DNA from 3 places in the Arthrobacter sp. B0316-1-20 genome. Region 2 is predicted to be linked to each of the others. Evidence: riboswitches for the same ligand, from Rfam matches in the RefSeq annotation. Region 2 holds a riboswitch; each other region holds the start of a gene.
What was found. A riboswitch is a leader RNA that binds a small molecule or an ion and turns the genes downstream of it on or off. The one in region 2 is predicted to bind S-adenosylmethionine.

Region 1 (3,265 bases), on a different contig from region 2:
CACGAAAGGCAGAACCATGGCCACTTCCCTGGCTACCAAGTCGTTGACCGCACAGACGGCTTCCGAAGCGCACGATCTCCTGAATGCTGCGGTCGAAGAGTTGCAAAAGCTCGCCGCCATCGACGGCGATTGCGGCATCCTGGTCACTCGCACCGGCCCCGGGCAGTTTACGGTGGAGCTGAGCGACGACGTGCCCTACGGCATCACCCAGGAATCGCATCTGTACTAAGCGGTTGGCGGGCCGGTCCCGGTTATATGACGCCGCCCGGTTGCCCGGAATGAAGCGCCGGCCCGCCCCGGTGGGATAATTTCGCCCATGGCTCCAGCGATTGCGTACCAAGGTGAACCCGGCTCGAACTCCCACATGGCTTGCCTGGAAGTGCGCCCCGGTTGGGAAGCGGTGCCGTGTGCCAGCTTCGAGGATGCGTTCGCTGCCGTCACCGGCGGCGAGGCGGAACTGGCCATGATCCCCATCGACAACTCGATCGCCGGCCGGGTGGCGGACATCCACGCCCTGCTGCCGAAGACCACCCTGCAGATCGTGGAGGAATTCTTCCTGCCCATCCGTTTCAGCCTGCTGGGCGTACGCGGGGCCACCGTGGAGCAGGCCCGGGAGGTGCACAGCCACATCCATGCTTTGGGCCAGTGCCGCAAGCTGATCCGCAGGCTTGGGCTCACTCCGGTCATCGCAGGCGACACCGCCGGTTCGGCCCGGGAGGTGGCCGAATGGAACGACCCGACCAAGGTCTCCCTGGCGCCGCCGATGGCCGCCGAACTCTACGGTCTGGAGGTTTTCGCGGAAAAGGTCGAAGACGATCCGACGAACACCACACGGTTCGTGGTGCTGGCCGACCGCCGGCCGGTCCCGTCCCGCGAGGAACTTCCCGGTCCGGCCGTAACCAGCTTCGTGTTCCGCGTGCGGAACGTGCCGTCCGCGCTGTACAAGGCGCTGGGCGGTTTCGCCACCAACGGCATCAACATGACCCGGTTGGAGAGCTACATGGTGGGCGGCGAGTTTGCCGCCACCATGTTCATGGTGGACGTCGAAGGCCACCCGGACGATCCGGCCATGGTCCACGCCTTCGAGGAACTGGACTTCTTCACCACCGAAATACGCATCCTGGGCGTCTACCCGGCGCATCCGTTCCGGCAGCGGACCGTGCGCCCGGGCGCCGCCGCGCAGTAGCCGTGGGACCAGCAGTCGGACAGTAGCCTTCGGGGCAGCAGCCGTCGCACGGCCGCCCGTCGGGGCAGCAGACACCTCGCGGCGCCCGGAAGTAAAACGCTGCATTTGACGAACTGTTACCGGCGTTTGACCCAGGCCCTTCCCCGCTCTTAGCGTGGAGACGAATCAAGAGCGCCAACTTCACAGCCCTGGCTAGTTGGCCGGCAACCCTCTACCGTAGCGGGGTGCTCCAGGTGATGATTCGGCCCGCCGGGTATGTCGGCAGGCAAGTACGCGTATCCACCCGCAGCAGCTCGGCCGCAGCGGATGCGCCCAAGCCCCAAGGACGCCATGTCGCTACACCATGACCTGACCCCCCACACGTTGCGCTCCGCCTTCGGCCGGTTCCCCTCGGGCATCGCGGCGCTGTGCGCGACCGTCGACGGCGAGCCGCAGGGCATCGTCGCCTCCTCGTTCACCGTGGGCGTCTCCCTCGAGCCGCCGCTGGTGATGTTCGCCGTGCAAAACACCTCACGGACCTGGCCGCTGGTCCGCCGGGCCAACCGGATCGGCGTCTCGGTGCTCGGCACCGGGCACGACGGCGTCTGCCGCCAGATCGCGTCCAGGACCGGTGACCGCTTTGCCGGCCTGAGCCTGCACGGCACGGACGACGGCGCGCTTTTCCTCAACGACGCGGCGCTCTGGCTGTACTGCTCGGTGCACCAGGAAGTCCCGGCCGGGGACCACCACGTCGTGCTGCTGCAGGTGCACGGACTGTCCACGCACGACGGCACCCACGAGCCCCTGGTCTTCCACGATTCCGCGTTCCGCCGGTTGGAACAGCCGGCTTTCGTCTAGGACGCATGGTCCCGGCCCCGCCCGCAGCTGCGGGGCCGGGCGCGGGCAGCTAAGGCAGCGGCCTGCCTCGGGCCGCCACCCACAGGGAGTACCACTCCTCGCGGGTCATCGATGCTCCAACCGCTTCCGCCTCGGCACAGGCCCGGATCCGGTCCGGGCTGCTGGTACCGACGACCGGCCGGATGCCTGCCGGATGCCGCAGCAGCCAGCCCAGCACCACGGCTTCGGGCGGGCACCCCTTGTCCCGGGCAAGTTCCGTGACCAGGGCTGCCGCTGCTTGATCCGCCGGGGGAGAGGCATCCGCGGGCGCGGAAGCATCCGGTGTCGCGGCCTCCGCTGCCGCACGCCCGCTGTACCGGCCCTGGGCCAGCGCTCCCCAGGACTGCAGCTCCACCCCGTGGGCGGCGCAGTATTCCAAGGTGCCGTGCGGGAAGCTGATCCCCGGTCCCTCCGGGTGGTTCACCAGCACCCCTGACTCCAGCCAGTCGCGTCGGTACAGGCTCATTTCCAGCTGGTTCACCGCCAGCGGTTCATCCAGCGCCGACTGCAACCAGCGCATCTGTTCACCGGACATGTTCGAGACACCAAGGCGGCGGACCTTCCCGGCCATCCGAAGCTCGTTGAACGCCGCGGCGATCTCTTCGGCCGGCGTCAGCGGATCGGGCCGGTGGATCAGCAGCGTATCCAGGTGATCGGTGTGCAGCCGGCGCAGGCTCTCGTCGGTGCGGGCCAGGATGGCTTCCCGCGAGGAGTCGTAGTGCCCGACCATGCCGGGGACCGGCAGCCGAATGCCGCATTTGCCCTGCAGCCGGATCGAGTCGCGCAGCTCGGGACTTCCGGCCAACACCCGCCCGAACGCGGCCTCGGCCTTGCCGTGGGCGTAGATGTCGGCGTGGTCGAACGTCGTGATCCCGGCCTCCAGCGCCGCCGCCACGGCCGCGTGCGCGGCCGCCACATCGGCCGCTTCCAGCGGCCCGCTCCCCCAGCCACCACCCAACCCCATGCAGCCGAAAATGAGGCGCGAGCCGGCGTCGTTCATTGAAAGTTCCCCCTTCGCTGGACAGGTTTCCAGCGTACGACGGCGGTGCCCGGGGAGGCATCGGCGCCGGCCCCGGGTGATGCAGACACCGAAGAACGCTCGTCGCAGCGGGGCGCCGGTTCAACTCCGGCGGCATCAGCCGGTTTGGCGACGGAGGAACGCCACGCTGCGCTCCAGCACCTGCCACGCCGCTTCCAACTCCA
Region 2 (3,265 bases):
TGGCCACGAAGTAGCTGGCCCGGCTCGGCTTGTCCGAGGCGCCGACAATGGCGATGGATTTGGTGTTGCGCAGGATGTTCAGACGCTCCGCGGCGGACGGGCCGATCCAGGTGCGTTCCGGTGTCGCGGTCACTTGGCGGCTCCTTCTTCGGCTTCGATCAGTTCTTCGACGGACTCGACTACGCGCGTTCCGGGCTCTGTCCGGGGGGAGCGCTCCGCCGGGATCGTGCAGGATTCGCCGGCATAGCTGGGCGAGGCGAACTCGGAGCTGTCGAACGCGGCGTCCTCATGGTCGCGGCTGGGGCCGTGCTCGGCGCCGGCCTGCTGCGAGGCGGCCAGCGCCTGGTCCAAATCCCAGAGGATGTCGTCCACGTCTTCCAGACCCACCGAGATGCGGATCAGGTCCTCGGGCACGCCGGCAGCCACCAGCTGGTCGGCGGTGAGCTGCTGGTGGGTGGTCGATCCCGGGTGCAGCACCAGGGTGCGGGCGTCGCCGATGTTGGCCAGGTGGCTGGCCAGCTGCAGCGATTCGATGAACTTCTGGCCTGCGGTGCGGCCGCCCTTGACGCCGAAGCTGAACACGGAGCCCACGCCCTTGGGCAGGTACTTCCGGCCCCGCTCGTAATGCGGATGCCCGGGCAGGCCGGCGTAGCTGACCCAGGAGACGCGCTCGTCGGCTTCCAGCCACTCGGCCACGGTGCGGGCGTTGGCCAGGTGCTCGTCCATCCGCTGCGCCAGCGTTTCCACGCCCTGCAGCAGCTGGAACGCGGACTGTGCCGACAGCGACGGGCCGATGTCGCGCAGCTGCTCGGACCGGAGCTTGGTGAGGAAGCCGTACTCGCCGAAGTTGCCCCACCAGGACACGTTGCCGTAGCTGGGCACCGGCTCGGTCATCTGCGGAAACTTGCCGTTGCCCCAGTTGAAACGGCCGGATTCGACGACGACGCCGCCCAGGGTGGTGCCGTGGCCGCCCAGGAACTTGGTGGCGGAGTGGATCACGATGTCCGCGCCGTGCTCGATCGGACGGATCAGGTAGGGCGTGCTCAGGGTGGCGTCCACGACCAGGGGGAGCCCGGCGTCGTGCGCCACCGCGGCCAGGCCGGCGAGGTCCGCGATGTCGCCGGACGGGTTGGCCACGATCTCGGTGTAGACGGCCTTGGTGTTCTCCCCGATGGCCGCGGCGAAGTCGGCCGGGTCGTTGGAGTCGACGAACGTGGTCTCCACGCCGAACCGGCGCAGCGTCACGTCCAGCTGGGTGATGGTGCCGCCGTAGAGCTTGGACGAGGCCACGATGTGATCGCCCGCCCCGGCCAGGGCCGCGAAGGTGATGAACTCGGCGGCCATGCCCGAGGACGTGGCCACCGCGCCGATGCCGCCCTCGAGCGAGGCGATGCGCTCCTCGAACGCGGCGACCGTGGGGTTGCCGATGCGCGAGTAAATGTTGCCGTACTTCTGCAGCGCGAAGAGGTTCGCGGCGTCGTCGGTGTCTTTGAACACGAACGAGGTGCTCTGGTAGATCGGTACGGCCCGGGCACCGTGCTCGGCGTCGGGCGTGCCGCCGGCGTGCAGGGCACGGGTGCGGAAACCGAATGTGCGTTCAGCCATCAGGCGGTTGCTCCTTCAAAACTTGGGTTCCCGGAATGACGGTCCTGGCGGCACCGGCAGGCACCGTCTGGATCAAAGATTGCTTGCGCTCTCTCCATCGCTTCTGGCGGTAGCACCTTTCCGGTGGCGTCCGGATGGTTGCTGCGGTGTCAAAGAGCCAGATCTCTCAACCGCTCGGGATGGTCCCGTCCATTCTCGCAACCAACGGCCGCGGCACCAAAAAATGTTGAGCCGCGTTGCGTCCGGGCTGTGGGCGCCCGGGCCCTGAGGCAGCACGCCGTGCGGATGCCCGGGCTTGCGGCGGCCCGGTACGACGGCGGTGCCCGCCTTCGCCGCCCGGCCTCGCGAACGCTTTGGACGTTCGGAATTGCGGACGACGCCTCGCTGTTTGTCCGGCCTGCGAATGCCCGGCACGACGGCGGTGCTCGCCGCGCGTCGGAGCCACGACCTTCGCCGTACCGGCGTGACGAACGTTCCCGGGTCCGGACAGTTCACCGTAGATTGGGTCTATGGCTGAACTTTCGGCGCTGCAGCGCCTCGCGGGAAAACATGGCGTTGGCATTACCTTCCGCGGCTGGGATGGCGACGAGAAAACAGTCAGTGAGGCAACGCTGGTTTCCGTCCTCACCGCGCTGGGCGTCCCCTGTGCCACCGACGACGACGTGACGGCTTCCCTCCGGGCCGCTGAACTGGCACCGGTGCAGCGCACGCTGCCGCCCGCCGTCGTCGTCCGCCAAGGCGCTGCCACCGAGGTTCCGGTCAATGCGCGGCGCGGCGTCCGTCCGCGGGTCCGGATCCTGCTGGAGGACGGCTCCCGGCGCGACGTCGAGGTGCTGGCCGGCGGGTCGGAGGATGCGGAAGGTGCCCCGCCTGTTCGTTTCACGGCGGTGGTGCCGGCGGACATCCCGCTGGGCTGGCACACGCTGGAGGTAGCGGAGCGGCCGGAGGCGGTGGAGGCCGGGACCGGCGCAGCCCCGGAAATGCCGGAGGTGATGCAGGCCGGGACCGGCGCGGCCCCGGACCGGTCGGAATCGATGGAGCCCGGAACCGGCGCGGCCCCGGAGCCAACCGACAGCGAGGCGCGGTGCGCCCTCGTGGTCACCCCGCGGCGCCTGACCACCGCGGACCGCCTGCCCCGCACGTGGGGGTTGATGGCACAGCTGTACTCCGTGCGCTCGCGGTCCTCCTGGGGCATCGGCGACCTGCATGATCTGGCCAGCCTCGCCGAGACGGCTGCCGCAAAGGGCGCGGGCTTCGTCCTGATCAACCCGCTGCACGCGGCCCAGCCGAAACCGCCGGTGGAGCCCTCGCCCTACCTGCCCTCCACGCGCCGGTTCGTCAATCCGCTGTACCTGCGGGTCGAGGACGTGCCCGAAGCCAGCGGCATCCCGCTGGCCAACAACTTCCACGACGCGAACCTGGACGCCGGCATCCTGGACCGCGACCCGGTTTTTGCGGCCAAGCTGCAGGCGCTGGAAACGGTCTTCGCTGTGCCCCGGTCCGCGGAACGCCAGCAGCGGTTCGAGGCCTTCCGCGCGCAGGAAGGCGAGGGGCTGGAGCGCTTTGCCCTGTGGTGTGCCATGGCCGAAACTGTTCCGGCTGGGGCACCGGAGTGGTCGGATGCCGTGTTCATCGAAGCGCAGCGCAGCGAGCTGAAGGA
Region 3 (3,265 bases), on a different contig from region 2:
CGAACGCTGACACATTCACCGGGTCCACCTCGGCTTCGGTAAAAAGCGTGGTGCCGCTGCCGGTCAGGCGCTGGCCGAAGCCGTCCCAGTCGTCATAGGTTTCCACGCCGGCTGTCTTGGTGGAGATGATCACCGAGACATCCGAGCCGTCGGGCCGCTTCGCGGTGACGTCGATCCAGTCGGCGAAGATGGTGCCCGTGGTGTAGAACTTGCGGCCGTTCAGCACCAGCCTGCCGCCGGACTCGGTGAGCACCGTGGCGGTTCCGCCGGCGCCCGGTTCGGTCCACGCGTTCCCGGCCAGCTGACCGGAGGCGAAGCGCTGCAGCCAGACGCTGCGGTCCCCGCTGCGGCCGTGGTGGTACAGGTGCTCCTCCACCAGTGCTATGTGCGAGCGCAGCGCCTGCGGGATGTTGCTGTCCGCAGCGGCCAGCTCGATCAGCAGTTCTGTGAACTCTTCCCAGTCCAGCCCGTCGCCGCCGAGTTCGGCGGGGATCCGGGCGGCGCCAAAACCGGCGCCTTTCAGCCAGCCGATCTGTTCAAACGGCAGCTCGCGGGCCAGTTCGCGGTCGAGTGCTCCTGCGGCGATGCGCTGGAAAATGGGCCGGTACTTCGCGGCCGCCGCTTCGAAGGCCGGCGTTGCGTGGACGGAAGGGGCGGCGTGGAAGGCTGTCGTTGCGTGGTCAAGGGTTTCAGTCATAGTGGTGCTCCTGGGTCTCTGCCATGCACGGCCGAGGTCGGGACGGGTAGGGCTGTTTGCGCGGATCAGGTGTAGAGCGAGATCGGCTGGACTTCGCCCAGCAGGAAGTTGGCGCCGACCTCGACCTTCTTGTAGTCCACCGGGTCGTGCAGCGTGTGCGTGCGGACATTGCGCCAGAAGATGTCCAGCCCCACCTCGGTTTTCGCGGAGGAGGAACCGGTCACTTCGAAAATGCGGTTGGCCACCTCCACGCCCGCCTCGGTGGAGACGACTTTGAGCCGGGCGATCTCGATCTCGATGCCAGCGCGTGCCTCGGCCGTGAGGTCCCCGCCGGCGGCGATGGCGGCGTCGAAGCGCTCGTTGGTCCGGTCCGCCAGCGCTTCCACGGCTGCCACGCGGGACGCTAGTTCCCCGTAGACCCGCTGGGTCAGCGGATCCTGGGCGTAGGTTTCGGCGCTGCTGAGAAACCAGGAGTTCTTGCGCGCCACGGTGATCTGGCGTCCGCGTTCCAGCGCACCCTGCGCGATGCCCAGGTAGAGGTTGCCGAAGGCCAGCTGGATGTAGGGCGTCACCAGGCTAGAGAATGGCTCCTCCCCCACTTCGCCGATGATGTCAGCGGAGGTGACCAGCACGCCGTCGTACTTCACGGAGCCGCTCGCGGAGAGGCGCTGGCCCAGCGCGTCCCAGTCGCCGAGGAAGGAAATCCCCGCGCGGTCGTGTTCCAGGGCCAAGGCCAGGAACTTGCCTTGGTCGGGACCGGCCGTGATCGCGGCGTTGACCAGGATCGCGTCGCCCACCGACGCTCCGGTGGAGAAGTGCTTGACGCCGTCCAGCCGGTAGCCGTTGCCGTCGGGAACCAGTTCCAGGTTCGGGTCCACCGGGTTGACCGAGTCGCCCCAGGACCAGCGGCCCTGGGCCGAGCGGCGGAGCAGTCGTTCTTGGACCTGCGGGTTGCCGTAGAAGACCACGGCGCCAAGGTTGGCGTAGTGGTAGGCCAGGATCTGCGCGATCGAGGCATCCGTCCGGGCCAGGATCCGCACCGCGTGCAGCGCGGTTTCCCAGTGGCCGCCCTCGCCGCCCCACTCGCTGGGGATGATCAGGTTGACCAGGCCGGAACTGCGCAGCAGTTCCACTTCGGCCTGCGGGTCCGCGTTCCGGCGGTCGCGCTCCAGCACGTCCGCGCTCAGCACGGCGGCCACGCCCTCGGCGATCCGCTGCCAGTGCGCGAGCTCTTCGCGGCTGGCGTGTCCGGTCCACGGGGAACGGCGGGTCTGCTGGTTTTCTTCAATGACGACGGCGGTCATGGCGCCTCCTTGGGGTGGGGCTCCCGCCTGCGGCGCGCAGCAACCGTCACGGTCGACGACGCAGCCTGGCAGGGGCCGTACTTGCCGGGCACCGGATCTGTGCGCGGCCGGATCCTCATCTGGGGCACCCCACTACGGAAGAGGGTTGCCGCCCAACCAGCCAGAGCTTGTCGTTGGGACTCTTGATCTTGGGGAAGAGTCTGCCGGGCCGAATCCGGCGCTGTGAAGCATGTGACGGGCCATGACGTACCGCTGCTGATTGTTACGGAGAAGGTCTTATAACGACGGCGGCCGCTCGCCCCAGCCGGCTCCGCGGAGTGCTCCAGCCAGGCCGGCGTTTTCAGCCGGATGCGCGCTCCCAACGGACTACCCCTACTGGCCAGACAGTGACGGGACTACGGTGGAGTTGCACTGCCAATATCGGCCAAGCCGGGGCGGGCACCGTCCAGGCGGTCGGCGCACGGAAGGTTCATCATGAAGGCATGGCAATTTGTCGGAACGAACAAGCCGCTGGAGCTTAACGAGGTTGAGGAGCCGCACGCTGGCCCCGGCGAGGTGGTTGTCGACGTCAAGGCCTCCGGTGTCTGTCACTCGGACGTCACGACGCTCGATGATGCAGGATGGATGGCGCTGTTTCAGCACGGCCTTCCCCGCACCATGGGCCACGAATCCGCCGGCGTTATCAGTGAGGTCGGCGAGGGCATGGACCATTGGAAGGTTGGCGACCGTGTGGGCCTCTCTCCGGTGATGTCAGACGGGGACGCGCTGGGTTACGGCAAGTGGGATGGAGGCTTCGCCGCCAAGCTTCGCGCGACCGACGACAATCTCGTTGCCCTGCCCGATGAAGTGCCGTTCGATCTCGGCGCGATGGCGACCGATGCCGGCCTAACCGCCTACCATGCCATGATGGCGGTCGGCGGTGCCAAGGAGGGCATGAAGGTCGGTGTCATCGGCCTCGGCGGCCTCGGCTACATCGGCGCACGCTCCGCTGCATTGGTCGGCGCCGAGGTGTACGGCGCCGAGGTCAACCCGGAAACCCAGAAGCTGGCCGACGAGATTGGATTGGCCGGCGTCGCCGCCTCGATCGATGAGTTCAAGGACAAGAACCTGGAACTCATCGTTGACTACGCCGGTTTCGGCACCACCACCTCGGCCGCTATCGAGACCCTCGGCGAGTTCGGCACCCTGGTCCAGGTCGGCATGGGGCGGCTGGAATCGACCATCAACACCTACCCGATCATCATCAACCAGCTCACCATCAGGG

Region 1: it holds a riboswitch for S-adenosylmethionine, as region 2 does, so the genes downstream of both, AC5RW2_RS11675 (flavin reductase family protein) here and AC5RW2_RS20225 (O-acetylhomoserine aminocarboxypropyltransferase/cysteine synthase family protein) in region 2, are expected to answer to the same signal.
Region 3: it holds a riboswitch for S-adenosylmethionine, as region 2 does, so the genes downstream of both, AC5RW2_RS25470 (acyl-CoA dehydrogenase family protein) here and AC5RW2_RS20225 (O-acetylhomoserine aminocarboxypropyltransferase/cysteine synthase family protein) in region 2, are expected to answer to the same signal.

What each region holds. Positions count from the first base shown of each region.
Region 1 covers NZ_JBNHHC010000006.1:67,216-70,480, reverse strand. Annotated here, with positions in the region: gene AC5RW2_RS11685 (hypothetical protein) at 17-229, shown strand; gene AC5RW2_RS11680 (prephenate dehydratase) at 317-1,186, shown strand; SAM riboswitch class IV at 1,350-1,464, shown strand; gene AC5RW2_RS11675 (flavin reductase family protein) at 1,517-2,023, shown strand; gene AC5RW2_RS11670 (aldo/keto reductase) at 2,073-3,062, opposite strand; gene AC5RW2_RS11665 (alpha/beta hydrolase) at 3,198-3,265, opposite strand, start outside.
Region 2 covers NZ_JBNHHC010000012.1:95,192-98,456, reverse strand. Annotated here, with positions in the region: gene AC5RW2_RS20230 (CoA-binding protein) at 1-133, opposite strand, end outside; gene AC5RW2_RS20225 (O-acetylhomoserine aminocarboxypropyltransferase/cysteine synthase family protein) at 130-1,605, opposite strand; SAM riboswitch class I at 1,697-1,791, opposite strand; gene malQ (4-alpha-glucanotransferase) at 2,115-3,265, shown strand, end outside.
Region 3 covers NZ_JBNHHC010000018.1:24,970-28,234, reverse strand. Annotated here, with positions in the region: gene AC5RW2_RS25475 (acyl-CoA dehydrogenase family protein) at 1-697, opposite strand, end outside; gene AC5RW2_RS25470 (acyl-CoA dehydrogenase family protein) at 763-2,001, opposite strand; SAM riboswitch class IV at 2,074-2,189, opposite strand; gene AC5RW2_RS25465 (zinc-binding dehydrogenase) at 2,476-3,265, shown strand, end outside.